One region of the Pseudomonas sp. S09G 359 genome, then DNA from elsewhere that is predicted to be linked to it. Evidence: riboswitches for the same ligand, from Rfam matches in the RefSeq annotation. Region 1 holds a riboswitch; each other region holds the start of a gene.

Region 1 (4,684 bases):
CGCATGCCCAGCCCGATACAGCGATGATTCACTGAAATTGTCACTGGCCAACACCCGTCCCACCACAATCAGCGCCGTGCGCTTGAAACCTTTGGCCGCGACTTTTTCAGCGATATCGCTGAGGGTGCCAATCGCCCAATCCTGATCCGGCCAAGTTGCGCGGTGCACCACGGCAATCGGGCAATCTGCGCCATAGTGCGGCAGCAGTTCGGCGACGATCTTCTCCAGATGGTTGACCCCCAGGTGAATCGCCATGGTCGTGCCGTGCTGCGCCAGGCTGTCGAAGGCCTCGCCGGCGGGCATGCTGGTTTTGTCGGCATAGCGGGTCAGGATCACGCTCTGGGCGATATCCGGCAACGTCAGTTCGGCCTCCAGCAACGCTGCGCACGCGGCCACCGCCGTAACGCCGGGGATGATCTGGAACGGGATACCCAGCTCACGTAGCAGGCGGATCTGCTCGCCAATCGCGCCGTACAGGCTCGGGTCGCCGGAGTGCACGCGGGCCACGTCCTGGCCTTTTGCGTGCGCCGCCTTGATCAGGTCAATAATCTGTTCCAGGTGCAGCGCTGCGCTGTTGACCACCTGTTCAGCCTGATGCCCCTCCAGTACCGCCGCCGGCACCAGCGAGCCGGCATAGATGATCACCGGGCAACTACGGACCAGCCGCTGGCCTTTGACGGTGATCAATTCCGGGTCGCCGGGGCCGGCGCCGATGAAGTAGACGGTCATGCAAAATTCCTGTCGAAAAACGGGCGAGCATGAAGACTGCTCATGTTCGCAAAGGGCGATTATCGAGGTTTTAGCCGGCGCAGGCCAACGCAAAGGTGGCCTGGGCGTTTTTTTGGCGAGTGATCAGCAGGCGGGCAGGGGCGTCGGCGAGGTTTTCGGCGAGGGCCAAGGCGGCGCTTTCGGCGATGCCGTAGCAGCCAGTATGGGTGAATGCGACGGCCGATTTATGGCTCAAGCGGCTTTCATACACGGCTAATTGCTCGACGCTGAAGCACTGCAAGGGCAGCTGCAGGCGCTCGGCCAGCGCGAGCAGCCCCGGCTCATCCTGCTTCAGATCGACGCTCGCCAGCGCGGTAATGCGCTGGCGGTCGATCCCACCTTCGGCCAGGGCGCGGTCAAACAGCGCCAGCAGGGTGTGCACTTCGCAGCCCCGCTGGCAGCCCAGGCCGACCACCAGGGTCATGCCGAGTAGTGGTCGTCGCGGTTGCGGCGGAACAGCCAGGCGCTGATCAGGCCCAGGGCCAGCCAGAACACCACGTTGGTCAGCTGCGACGCGATCTTGAACTGCGCTTCCAGTGCTTCCGGGGCCAGCATCGAATGCACTTCCGGTTGTGGCGCACCGATCACGTGGGGCACGGCCAGGATCGCCACGCCCAGCACTTTGAGCAGCCAGTTGCGGCCGAACACCAGCAGCGCAATGCCGACGGCGGTAGAGGCGGCGGTACCGATCCACCAGATCTGGCGTTGCGCCAGGTCGGCAGCGGCGGTGCCCGGCAACTCCGGCGGCAGGCCCAGGGTGGGCGCCAGCACGAAGGTGGCGTAGCCGGCCAGGCCCCACAGCAGGCCTTGGGCGGTGCGGGTCGGGGTGCGCAGGGTGTAGAGGCCCGCCAGCATCAGGGCAAAGCCGACGGCGACCACCAGGTTGCCACCGGTGGTGGACAGCACGCGCTGCCAGCCGTCTTGCGGCTCCCAGGCCTCGGCGTCATGGCTGTGCTCGGCGGCGCCAGCGGCGTGTGCATGGGCCACTTCGGTGGCGGCCGGGGCGTTTTCAAAGGTTTCCGCCTGCAGGATCAACGGGGCGACCCAGAAACTTTGCAGCAGAGTCAGCAGCAGGGCGGCCAACAGGCCGGTGAAGCCTGCGGTTTGGGCAATACGCTTGATCATGTCGGCAGGCCTCAGTGGCACGGGAACGCGGCGCTGTGGCGGGTATCGTGAGCGGCGTTGTGCACCGCCTCGATATGCGAGAAACCGGCGAAATACACCAGGCACGCACCGAGGATCGACGCACCGATGGCGGCGGTCAGGCGCTGGCTCAGGGTTGAGGTGCTGCTGGCGGTGTGCGAAGTGCTGCTGATGATCGACATGGCGCGTCCCTTACGAGTGTCAGGGTGCACAGGCGCATGAAAACCCCGCGAGCCAGGCACGCAGGGTTCTGAACAGCGCCCGCCCACCGCGGGTTTGTTATCTGAATTTTTCGGGCCGGTCTCCGGGCTTGCGAGGGGATTCTGGTTAGAGTCCTGAAAGCATCGCCTTCCCATGCACGTGCACAGTGGCCATGACGCTTCGCTCGCTTACCGTTGCGGGGGCAGCACCGGACTTACCATAGACCATGGCTCACCGGTTTCCCGTTTCACCCCGTGAGGGGCACCCGAAACAAGATGTGTAGGAGAGCATGGGCGGGCGACGGTAGTCAAATGCAGCGTGCCCCTGTAGCCTTGCACCTTCGAGGTTCTTCGGCCCAGGCCGGAGCTAAGAAGGGAACGCGGTTCAAGCCGCGGCTGCCCCCGCAACTGTGAAGGGTTCAGTTGACTGCCACGCCACTGCCGATACGGCGGGAAGGCGCAGCCAGCGCCGGTCGCAAGACCCGTAAGCCCCAAGCCAGGAGACCTGCCTCGCAACCGATTTTCTACTTTAACCGGGCGGGGTGATCCGGTGACGAAATCCGCTTCTGCGCGCCGCCGCAGGGCCTATCGTCCCGTATGCCCGCCCCAAAGGGCATCCGATGAAAACACTGGCCAAACTCCCCGTCACCATCGTTACCGGCTTCCTCGGCTCGGGCAAGACCACGTTGCTGCGCCACATGCTCGACAACGCCCAGGGCCGTCGCATTGCCGTGATCGTCAACGAATTCGGCGAGTTGGGCATCGACGGTGAAATCCTCAAGCAATGCTCCATTGGCTGCACCGAGGAAGAAGCCAACGGCCGCGTGTACGAGCTGGCCAACGGCTGCCTGTGCTGCACCGTGCAGGAAGAGTTCTTCCCGGTGATGCGCGAGCTGGTTGCCCGCCGTGGTGACCTCGACCATATCCTCATCGAAACCTCCGGCCTGGCCCTGCCAAAACCCTTGGTGCAAGCCTTCCAGTGGCCGGAAATCCGCAGCGCCTGCACGGTTGATGCGGTGATCACCGTAGTCGACAGCCCGGCCGTGGCCGCCGGCACCTTCGCCGCGTTCCCGGACCAGGTGGATGCCCAGCGCAAGCTCGACCCGAACCTGGATCACGAATCGCCGCTGCACGAACTGTTCGCCGACCAACTGGCCAGCGCCGACCTGGTGATCCTGAATAAATCCGACCTGATCAGCGCCGAAGACCTGGCCCGCGTGCGTCTGGAAGTCGCTGAAGAACTGCCGCCTGCGGTGAAGATCATCGAAGCCAGCAGCGGTCGCCTGCCGCTGGACGTGCTGATCGGCCTGGGCGCCGGCTCCGAGGAGCATATCGACGGTCGCCACAGCCATCACGATCATCACCACGAAGGTGAAGACGACCACGACCACGACCACGACGCCTTCGATTCCATCTCCATTGACCTGCCCCAAGCCGACGAAGCGCTGCTGCTCGACGCCTTGACCCAACTGGTGGTGCAACACGGCATCCTGCGCGTCAAAGGCTTCGCTGCCATCCCGAACAAGCCGATGCGCCTGCTGATCCAGGGCGTGGGCACGCGCTTCGACAAGCACTTCGACCGTGCCTGGGGCGCTGACGAAGCCCGCATCACGCGGCTGGTGCTGATCGGCCAGGAGCTGGACGCGGCAGGCCTTGAAGCGCAATTGCGCGCTGCCCTCAGCGTTTAACCCATGCACCTGCTCAGGACTCAGCCCGGTGGTTTTGTCTCGGACGACAATATTGCCGACCTTGGACAAACTCCCGCCGAGCTGGTGATCCTCTGCAGCGGTGATTCCAGCCTGGCACTGCTGGCCGAAGCGGCGCAGCAGTTGCCCGAGGATTACCCCAGTTTCCGCCTGGCCAACCCGATGCAGGTGCAGAACCACGCCTCGGTCGACTTGTACGTCGACGAGGTGCTGCGCCACGCCAAGGTCATCCTGATTTCGCTGCATGGCGGCATCGGTTATTGGCGTTACGGTATCGAGCGGTTGGTGGAATTGGCCGAGCGCGGCGTGCAGCTGATCCTGGTGCCGGGCGATGACCGCCCCGACCCGGAACTCAGCGGCCTGAGTACCGTGGGTGTCGAGGCGCGCGACCGTCTGTGGCACTACCTGCGCCAGGGTGGCCTGGGCAATGCTCTGGATTTTTATCGCTGCCTCGCAAGTGGCTATCTGGGCCGCGACTATGCCTGGGCCGAGCCGCAGACACTGCCGCGCACTGCGATTTATCACCCGCATACAGCCAATGCGAGCCTGCCTGACTGGCAGGCGGATTGGCGCGCCGAGTGGCCGGTGGCGGCGGTGCTGTTCTACCGCTCCCACTTGCAGGCGGCCAACACCGGTTTTATTGACGTGTTCTGCCAACGTTTGCAGGCGGCGGGCCTCAACCCGTTGCCGATGGCGGTGGCCAGCTTGAAGGAGCCCGGCTGCCTGGCGGTGGTCGAGGACCTGCTGGACGAAGTAGGCGCGGCGGTGATTCTGAATACCACCGGCTTTGCCCAATCCAGCCCCGAAGCGCCGCACCTGCGCCCGTTTCGTCGCAATATCCCGGTGATTCAGGCGATCTGCGCCCAA
Region 2 (4,684 bases), 2.2 Mb from region 1:
AAGTTAACGCAAACCTTTGATTTTGCTTGTGGTCTGCTGCATTGTGCGCCCGGCGTCACGGGTATAAACTTTGCAAACTTTACACAGAGGCCACTAACGGTTCGTTTGGAGCCGTTCAGTCAGCATGAAACCGATTCAGCTGCCCTTAGGTGTGCGTCTGCGTGATGACGCCACCTTTATCAACTACTACCCAGGCGCCAATGCCGCTGCACTCGGCTATGTCGAGCGGCTCTGCGAAGCCGACGCCGGGTGGACCGAAAGCCTGATCTATCTGTGGGGCAAGCACGGCGTGGGGCGTACCCACCTGTTGCAGGCGGCGTGCCTGCGTTTCGAGCAGATGGGCGAGCCGGCGGTTTACTTGCCGCTGGCTGAGTTGATGGACCGCGGTATCGGCATCTTCGATCAGCTTGAGCAGTACGAACTGGTGTGCCTGGACGACCTGCAGGCCATCGCTGGCAAGGCGGAGTGGGAAGAGGCGCTGTTTCACCTGTTCAACCGCTTGCGTGACAGCGGCCGGCGCCTGCTGATTGCCGCGTCCACCTCGCCGCGTGAGCTGCCGGTCAAGCTGGCCGACCTCAAATCGCGCCTGACCCTGGCGCTGATCTTTCAGATGCGCCCCTTGTCCGACGAAGATAAATTGCGCGCCCTGCAGTTGCGCGCATCGCGTCGCGGCCTGCACCTCACCGACGAAGTCGGGCACTTCATTCTCACGCGTGGTACCCGCAGCATGAGCGCCTTGTTCGATTTGCTCGAACAGCTCGATCAAGCCTCGTTGCAGGCTCAGCGCAAGCTGACGATTCCCTTCCTCAAGGAAACCCTCGGCTGGTAGCCAAGCCTTTGTTTACGGGGCTTTTGGCAAATTCCAGGCGTCAGAAAACCCGCGTTTGGGCCGGTTTGGCCACGCAAATGGGTTGCATAGGGTGTTAAGGGCTTAGATGTCATAGTCCAAACAAGAAGTCACATAGATCACGATTGAATTTGCAAATCGATGTGATAGAGGGCATAGTCTCGGCTTCTTTACATATCAGCCACGGTCGTGCCCATGCTAAATCGCTTCGCACCCCTCGTGCCTCTCGCACTCGTTACCCTGTTGTTTGGTTGCGCCTCCCACCCTCAACAGGTGGTTGAGCAGCAAAAACCTCAACAACAATCCCAGGCAAAATTCGTCGCAGCGCAGTCCTCCACTGTCTATGAGGACGCTCTTTATAAAGAAGAGCAGGCCACTGAGAACGAACTCGCCAACTTCGGCGGCAACAAGCCTTACCAGCTTCCAGTCCTGGCCGACAGCATCCTCGAACGCGGCATGTCCCTGATCGGTACCCGTTACCGTTTTGGCGGTACCTCTGAAGCCGGTTTCGACTGCAGTGGTTTCATCGGCTACCTGTTTCGTGAAGAAGCTGGCATGAACCTGCCACGCTCCACCCGCGAAATGATCAACGTGAAAGCACCGTTGGTCGCACGCAACAACCTCAAGCCGGGTGATCTGCTTTTCTTTAGTACTGCAGGCCGTGGTCGTGTCAGCCATGCCGGTATCTACCTGGGCGATAACCAGTTTATCCACTCCAGCAGCCGCCGCAGTGGTGGTGTCCGGGTCGATAGCCTGGGTGACAGCTACTGGAGCAAAACCTTCATCGAAGCCAAGCGCGCACTCGCGATGGCCCCGACTACGGTTACCGCTAGCAAGTAAACTTAAAGTGATACTTGAAGTTTGACGTGTAAGCGCTAGAATCCCTGGATATTGTTGTAATCCGTTCGCGCGAGCTTTGCTTGCGCGTTCTGGTTTTCAGCGTTCGGCAGCGAAAGCCGCATCCAGACCAGGATTGTTCTGCACATGTCGACCTCGGCCCGCCTGATTCTTATCCTTTGCGCCGCGCTGCTCAGCGCCTGCGCAAGCCGACCACCGCCGCCCGCGCCTGTCGCGGTCAAGCCCAAGCCGGTGTTCAACTATTCCAGCCAGAATTATTCGCCTGCAGCCGAAGATGTGCTCTTCCGCGCGCTGGGCCTGGTTGGCACGCCGTATCGTTGGGGTGGCAATACGCCGGATTCGGGGTTTGACTGCAGTGGCCTGATCGGCTTTGTGTACCGTGACGCGGCGGGCATTTCCCTGCCGCGCACCACCCGCGAACTGATCGTGATGCGTGCCCAGGATGTCAGCGAGCAGAACCTGCAAACCGGCGACCTGCTGTTCTTCGCCACCGGTGGCGGCTCCCAGGTCAGCCACGCCGGCATCTACGTCGGCGAAGGCCGCTTTGTGCATGCGCCGCAAACCGGCGGTACGGTGAAGCTGGACACTCTGTCCAAGGCGTATTGGCAGAATGCCTACCTCAGCGCCAAGCGCGTACTGCCAGGGAATCTGGCGCGTAACCCCTGAATCGGCAAAAGATCCAAATGTGGGAGATTCTATGGTTGAGGCTTGCCCCTCAACCATACAATCTCCCACATTGGTTTTGTGGCGTCTTTAATTGACGCTCCACCCCCAACCCACTAACCTTCGCCGCTTGTTTCAGGTGCTCTGTGACCGGTGGGTCGACAGGGTGAAACAGGGAAGCCGGTGAGTGAGCGCACTTGTACACAGTGCTGCCGCGATCCCGGCGCTGCCCCCGCAACGGTAAATGAGAAAAACGCTGCCTTTTTGCCACTGTATCGCCTGAGATATGGGAAGGCGCAGCGTCGGCATGCCTGCCACTCATGAGCCCGGAGACCGGCCTGGACCATTCAACAGCATCACGGTGGGCGATGCTTGGCTGTCTGTATGTGTTTTTCCTGCCCGCCGTTTTTGTTCACTCCCAACGGAGAGCTGCCATGACCGATACCCCCGACCGCGACGAACGCCACCTGGCACGCATGCTGCGCAAAAAAGCCGTGATCGACGAGCGCATCGCCAACTCCCCCAACGAATGCGGCCTGCTGCTGGTGCTCACCGGCAATGGCAAGGGCAAGAGCAGCTCGGCGTTCGGCATGCTGGCCCGGGCCATGGGCCACGGTATGCAGTGCGGCGTGGTGCAGTTCATCAAGGGGCGTAACAGCACCGGTGAGGAGCTGTTTTTCCGCCGCTTCCCCGAGCAAGTGCGCTTCCATGTAATGGGCGAAGGCTTTACCTGGGAAACCCAGGACCGCCAGCGCGACATCGCCGCCGCCGAAGCCGCCTGGGCGGTGTCCCGTGAGCTGCTGCAAGACCCGGCCATTGGCCTGGTGGTGCTGGATGAGCTGAACATCGCCCTCAAGCACGGTTACCTTGACCTCGACCAGGTGCTTAGCGACCTGCAAGCCCGCCCGCCGATGCAACATGTGGTGGTCACCGGCCGTGGCGCCAAGCCTGAACTGATCGAAATGGGCGATACCGTTACCGAAATGGGCATGCTCAAGCACGCCTTCCAGGCCGGTATCAAGGCACAGAAGGGCGTCGAACTTTGAACCAGCCCCGTCATTGCCCGGCTGTCTTGATCGCCGCACCGGCGTCTGGCCAGGGCAAAACCACCGTCACCGCCGCGCTGGCCCGTTTGCACCGCAACCTGGGGCGCAAGGTACGCGTGTTCAAATGCGGCCCGGACTTCCTCGACCCGATGATCCACGAGCGCGCCAGCGGTGCGCCGGTGTATCAGTTGGACATGTGGATGGTGGGCGAGCAGGAAAGTCGTCGCCTGCTGTGGGAAGCAGCGGGGGAGGCCGACCTGATCCTGATCGAAGGCGTGATGGGGCTGTTCGACGGTACGCCGTCCAGCGCCGACCTGGCGCGGCACTTTGGCGTGCCGGTGCTCGGCGTGATCGACGGCACCGCCATGGCGCAGACCTTCGGCGCACTGGCCCTGGGCCTGGCGCGCTACCAGCCGGACCTGCCGTTCGCCGGGGTGCTGGCCAACCGCGTCGGCACCCTGCGCCATGCGCAATTACTCGAAGGCAGCCTCACCGAAGGCCTGCGTTGGTACGGCGCGCTGTCCCGCGAAACCGGGATCGAACTGCCCAGCCGTCACCTCGGCCTGGTGCAGGCCAGTGAGCTGAATGACCTCGACGTGCGCCTGGACGCCGCCGCCCAAGCCCTGGGCAGCAGTTGTGAAGTCGCGTTGCCGCCACCGGTGACCTTCGCCGCTCCACAGGTGATCGAGGCCGAGCCATTGCTGGCCGGTGTGCGCATTGCGGTGGCGCGTGACGAAGCCTTCGCCTTTACCTATGGCGCCAGCCTCGACCTGCTGCGGGCGATGGGCGCCGAGCTGAAATTCTTTTCTCCGATCCACGATCGCGAATTGCCTGACGCCGACAGCCTCTATCTGCCCGGTGGTTATCCGGAGCTGCATCACAAGGCCTTGTCGGAAAACACCCCGATGCTTGACGCCATTCGTGCCCATCACGCCGCCGGCAAGCCCTTGCTCGCCGAGTGCGGCGGCATGCTCTATCTGCTCGACTCGCTCACCGACGTCGACGGCACCCGCGCCGAACTGGTCGGCCTGTTGCAGGGCGACGCGGTGATGCAAAAGAAACTCGCGGCCCTGGCCCTGCAAAATGTCGAGCTGCCGGAAGGCACATTGCGCGGGCATACCTACCACCATTCCTTGACCACCACGGCGTGGGAGCCCATCGCGCGCGGCCTGAGCCCCAATGGTGGGCGCGGCGCCGAGGCGGTGTATCGGCAGGGGCGGATGACTGCGTCCTACGTGCACTTTTACTTTCCGTCGAATCCGGCAGCGGT
Region 3 (4,684 bases), 1.9 Mb from region 1:
CACATGTTTGTCTCCCGTCGAAACCTGTTTGGTCGGGCGCCCACCCAACAAGCCTTCCTGCTCCGGCAACATGTCGCGAATCTGCAGGCCGTTATCGTCGATGTAGTACTGGCGCAGTTGATCCGAGTGAGCGCTGGCGCGAACCTTGACCACCGCCATGATGCGCAGCAAGCGGCTCTCTACTTCGATGTAGCGCTGCACGATGATCGCATCGGTGAGGAACGCCGTGCCGTAGGGGCTGAAACGCAGGTCGGTGTAACGGTCTTCCAGCTCCGATGTCATCAACACGCTGACCCCGGCCCCGGTCAACGCGGTGACCATGCGCGACAACGACTCGCGGAAATCCGCGCGAAAGGTCGGCGCCAGCGCCAGTTCAAAGCCCGACAGCGAATCGATCACCACGCGGGAGGCGTTCAAGCGGCTGATCTCACCGAGCAGCAGTTGCACGATCTCGTCAATCGACAGGTCCGGCGCGCGGCTGTCCACCAGGCCCACCTGCCCATTCTTGATCAACTCGGCCAACTGCGGGTTCTGCGAATGATTGGGCCGCTGCTCGAAGACGGCGATGACCCCGGTCTCACCGTTGCGCGCGCCCTCGGCCAGAAAGGTCGCGGCCAGAATGCTCTTGCCCGAGCCCGACGGCCCGGCCACCAGCAGCGAATAGCCGCGAGGCAGGCCGCCGCCGAGCATTTCATCAAGGGCCGGCACGCCCATTTTCAGGCGCGTGATCGGGAACGTCGGCGGCACTTCAACCGACCGGTTGAGGGCGGCCGGCGGGAACACCTTGATCCCCGAAGTGGCAATCCGGAAAGTGTGCAGCCCCGGCAAGGTCGGTTGGCCGCGCATTTTCATGATTTCCATCTTGCGCACCATCGAATTGCGCTCGACGCTCTGCCGCAGCCAGATCAGGCCGTCTGCCACAGTGAAGATCGGATTGGTGTCGGTTTCGGTGAAATACTCGCCGATCAGGAAGGTCGTCGCCTGCCACGTCGTCATCAACATGCCCAGTTGCTGGATGAACTGCGGCAAGTTGTTGTTGGGGTTGTGCTGGGTCTGGCTGGCCAGCACCACGGAGCGGAACGAATCGACGAAGACCAGCGACGGCGAATGCGCCTCGACCTCACTGACGATGCGCCGCAACACTTCGTCCAGATCACCGGCCAGGGTGTCGTCTGCCAGGTTGATATAGCGAATCGACTGGTTGATGGCTTCATCGTCGAAGAAATCGAACTGCTGCTGATAACGCAGCATCTTCAGCGGCGGCTCCCCGAGCACGGTAAAGAACAGCGCCGGGCGCTCGGGCGTGGCCAGGGCGAACATCATCTGGTGCGCGAGGGTGGTTTTGCCACATCCCGGAGGGCCGGCGATGAGGTTGAACGAAAACTCCGGCAGGCCACCGCCCAGGACCTCGTCCAGTCCTGGCACACCCGTGGCCAGACGGTTGATAGTCACTTTGGTGCTCATGGCGAAATTTCCTGCGAAGAGGTGTCGCTCGAAGGAGGCAGCCACACACCCACCAGCAAACGTGCGGTGAGTGAAGGCCCGATCAGCGTGGTCAGGAGTTCGTAGAGGGTTGTCAGCAACACCTCACCGAAAAACCGCGCATCGGTCTCGTTTTGCTCGACGAGAACGGATTTGAGGGCAAGCAGATCCATCGCCGCCGGCACGCTGTCATAGCTGACGGCCAGGCGTGGATGGTTGGCGACGCACAGATGGAAGCTGCGCCGGTACAGCGCGGCAACGCCCTGCTGGCCGATTATGGGCGCCAGTGCTGCGTCCATATCCTGCAAAATCGAAACAATCGCCTCGGCGATGCTTGCAGTGTCAGCGTGCGGACCAACGCGGTGCACCAGAGTAGCTACAATCCGGCGGCTCTCTTCGCTAAGCGTGGGCATGTCTGACTGATTTCTGATGAACAGAGACTGATGGTACACCCTAAGCCGAGGTTTAGAGACCCCATCCGGGCCCGCGGGCCAAATGCGTACGGATGAGGTTCCCCCGGCCAGCCACGATCGACTACCATACCGCGCCGGTTCCCATACGGGACTAATAGGGAATTCGAAACGCGGTACACCGCGCCAATCGAAACTGCCCCCGCAACTGTAGGTGCTGAGCCTGCTCCTTGACGCCACTGGGCCTTGCCCGGGAAGGCCGGAGCGTGGCGACGACGCATCAGTCAGGAGACCTGCCGGCCGAGTAAGAACACTAACCGGCGGGGTGTCCGGGAAGGACGTCCTTGCCCTGCCCGCTCGGCAGCGCTCGAGGGTGTGTTTCCAAGCCGTACCGCCCCTGCTTCACCTACGGCTTTACGGAGATAGCCCCATGCTGCCACGCGTTACCGCCCTGATCACCGGCCTGGGTTTCTGTGCCCTGGCCCACGCGGCACCGACTCACTACCCGCTGACCGTCGAGAACTGCGGCATCAACGTGACCTTCCAGCAAGCCCCTGCACGCAGCGTGACCATCGGCCAGGCTGCCACCGAGATGCTTTACGCCTTGGGCGTGGGCGACAAAGTGGTCGGCACCTCGCTGTGGTTCAACAACGTGCTGGCGCAGTACAAGGCCCTGAACGATGGCATCGAACGCCTGGCCAATAACGAGCCGAGCTTCGAAGCGGTGATCGCCAAGCGCCCGCAACTGGTGGCGGCCGAGCTGGAATGGGTGGTCGGCCCGCAGGGCGTGGTGGGCACGCGCGAGCAGTTCCATGAGTTGAACATCCCCACCTACCTGCTGCCCTCCGACTGCGAAGGCAAGGACAACCTGGTGGGCGCCGACGGCACGCGGCTGGAGCCGTTCCGCATCGAGACCATCTATAAAAGTATCAGCCAACTGGCGCAGATCTTCGACGTGCAGGACCGCGGCCAGCAGTTGAACGACGAGCTCAAGGCGCGCCTGGCCAAATCCGTCGCCACCGTGCAGAGCAAGGGCCTCAAGCAGGCCAGCGCGTTGGTGTGGTTCTCCAGCTCCGAGATGGCCAGCGACCCGTATGTGGCCGGCCACAAGGGCATCCCGGAGTTCATCCTGCAAACGCTCGGCCTGACCAATGTGGTGCAGTCCGATGAAGAGTGGCCCGCCGTCGGCTGGGAAACCATCGCCAAGGCCAACCCGACCTTTTTGGTGATCGCACGTATGGACCGTCGCCGCTACCCCGCCGACGACCATGAAAAGAAACTCGCCTTCCTGCGCAGTGACCCGCAACATGGACGCGGTGAAAAACAACCGCATCATCATCCTCGATGCCCTGGCGTTGCAGGCCAGCATCCGCATGTTCGACGGCCTTGAACAACTGGCCACGGCCATCGACGGCTACGACCTGCGCAAATGAGTACAGGCGTGATCCGAACCCTACTCGCCCTGGCCCTGCTGCTGATCGCCGTGCTCGCCGGCGTGGCCATCGGCGAAACCGCCATCTCACCCCAGGTGGTGCTGCAGGTGCTCGCCAACAAACTTTGGGGCGCCAGTTACGTGCTGGACCCTATCGATGAGGGCGTGGTGTGGAACTACCGCCTGACCCGCGCCCTGGTCGCCGCCGCGTGCGGTGCCGGGTTGGCAACCTGTGGGGTGATTCTGCAGTCGTTGCTGCGCAACCCGCTGGCCGACCCGTACCTGCTGGGCATCAGCGCCGGCGCCTCGACCGGCGCGGTGTTGGTGGCGCTGATGGGCGTGGGCGGCGGTTTGATCTCGTTGTCGGCCGGTGCATTTGTAGGCGCCATGGCCGCCTTTGCCTTGGTAATTCTGCTCGCGCGGGCCAGCGGCTCCGTGAGCGGCACCGGGCAGATCATCCTCGCGGGCATCGCCGGTTCGCAGCTGTTCAATGCCCTCACCGCGTTCCTGATCACCAAGTCGGCCAGTTCCGAACAGGCGCGCGGCATCATGTTCTGGTTGCTCGGCAACCTCAGCGGCGTGCGCTGGCCCTCTGTGTGGCTGGCGGTGCCGGTGGCGGTCATCGGCCTGGCGGTGTGCCTGTGGCACCGGCGCGCGCTGGATGCGTTCACTTTCGGCAGCGACTCGGCGGCGTCCCTTGGCATCCCGGTACGTCGCGTGCAATTTGTGCTGGTGGGTTGCGCGGCGCTGGTCACGGCGGTGATGGTCTCGATTGTCGGCTCCATCGGTTTTGTCGGCCTGGTGATCCCCCACGCTGTGCGCCTGCTGCTTGGCACCGGGCACTCGCGTTTGCTGCCGGCCAGTGCGCTGGGGGGCGCGCTGTTTCTGATTGCCGCCGATGTGCTGTCACGCACGCTGATCAAGGGCCAGGTGATTCCGGTGGGCGTGGTCACCGCCCTGGTCGGTGCGCCAGTGTTTGCGTTGATTCTGATTGGCCGGAGAAACCCCCGATGAGCGTACTGAGCTGCAGCGGCTTGGGCTTCAAGGTGCGCGAGGCTGAGTTGCTGTGCGATATTCACCTGGACGTCGAGCAGGGCGAAACCCTCGGCATCGTCGGCCCGAACGGCTCCGGCAAATCCACCCTGCTCAAACTGCTCGCCGGCCTGCGGGCGCCCGCATCGGGCCAGGTGCAGCTTGGCGGTAAGCGCCTGGGCGAGCTGTCGCGCCGCGCCATCGCGCAACAGCTGGCGGTGGTGGAGCAACAGGCCGACACCGACGACGCCATCCGCGTCTTCGACGCCGTGGCGCTGGGCCGCACGCCCTGGCTGTCGGCGTTGAGCCCGTGGTCCGACGAAGATGA

Evidence for each region. A riboswitch is a leader RNA that binds a small molecule or an ion and turns the genes downstream of it on or off. The one in region 1 is predicted to bind cobalamin.
Region 2: linked by a shared signal. The riboswitch ahead of cobO (cob(I)yrinic acid a,c-diamide adenosyltransferase) and the one ahead of cobW (cobalamin biosynthesis protein CobW) in region 1 are both predicted to bind cobalamin.
Region 3: linked by a shared signal. The riboswitch ahead of CXQ82_RS21275 (ABC transporter substrate-binding protein) and the one ahead of cobW (cobalamin biosynthesis protein CobW) in region 1 are both predicted to bind cobalamin.

The regions. Positions count from the first base shown of each region.
Region 1 is NZ_CP025263.1:2,815,719-2,820,402, forward strand. It holds gene cobM (precorrin-4 C(11)-methyltransferase) at 1-729, opposite strand, end outside; gene CXQ82_RS12645 (cobalamin biosynthesis protein) at 800-1,192, opposite strand; gene CXQ82_RS12650 (CbtA family protein) at 1,189-1,893, opposite strand; gene CXQ82_RS12655 (CbtB-domain containing protein) at 1,905-2,093, opposite strand; cobalamin riboswitch at 2,189-2,396, opposite strand; cobalamin riboswitch at 2,439-2,639, shown strand; gene cobW (cobalamin biosynthesis protein CobW) at 2,732-3,799, shown strand; gene cobN (cobaltochelatase subunit CobN) at 3,803-4,684, shown strand, end outside.
Region 2 is NZ_CP025263.1:4,968,050-4,972,733, reverse strand. It holds gene hda (DnaA regulatory inactivator Hda) at 125-829, shown strand; gene CXQ82_RS22655 (C40 family peptidase) at 1,043-1,687, shown strand; gene CXQ82_RS22650 (C40 family peptidase) at 1,832-2,371, shown strand; cobalamin riboswitch at 2,489-2,725, shown strand; gene cobO (cob(I)yrinic acid a,c-diamide adenosyltransferase) at 2,803-3,414, shown strand; gene CXQ82_RS22640 (cobyrinate a,c-diamide synthase) at 3,411-4,684, shown strand, end outside.
Region 3 is NZ_CP025263.1:4,674,484-4,679,167, forward strand. It holds gene CXQ82_RS21265 (ATPase domain-containing protein) at 1-1,464, opposite strand, end outside; gene CXQ82_RS21270 (hypothetical protein) at 1,461-1,895, opposite strand; cobalamin riboswitch at 2,014-2,208, shown strand; partial or broken gene CXQ82_RS21275 (ABC transporter substrate-binding protein) at 2,323-3,325, shown strand; gene CXQ82_RS21280 (iron ABC transporter permease) at 3,334-4,338, shown strand; gene CXQ82_RS21285 (ABC transporter ATP-binding protein) at 4,335-4,684, shown strand, end outside.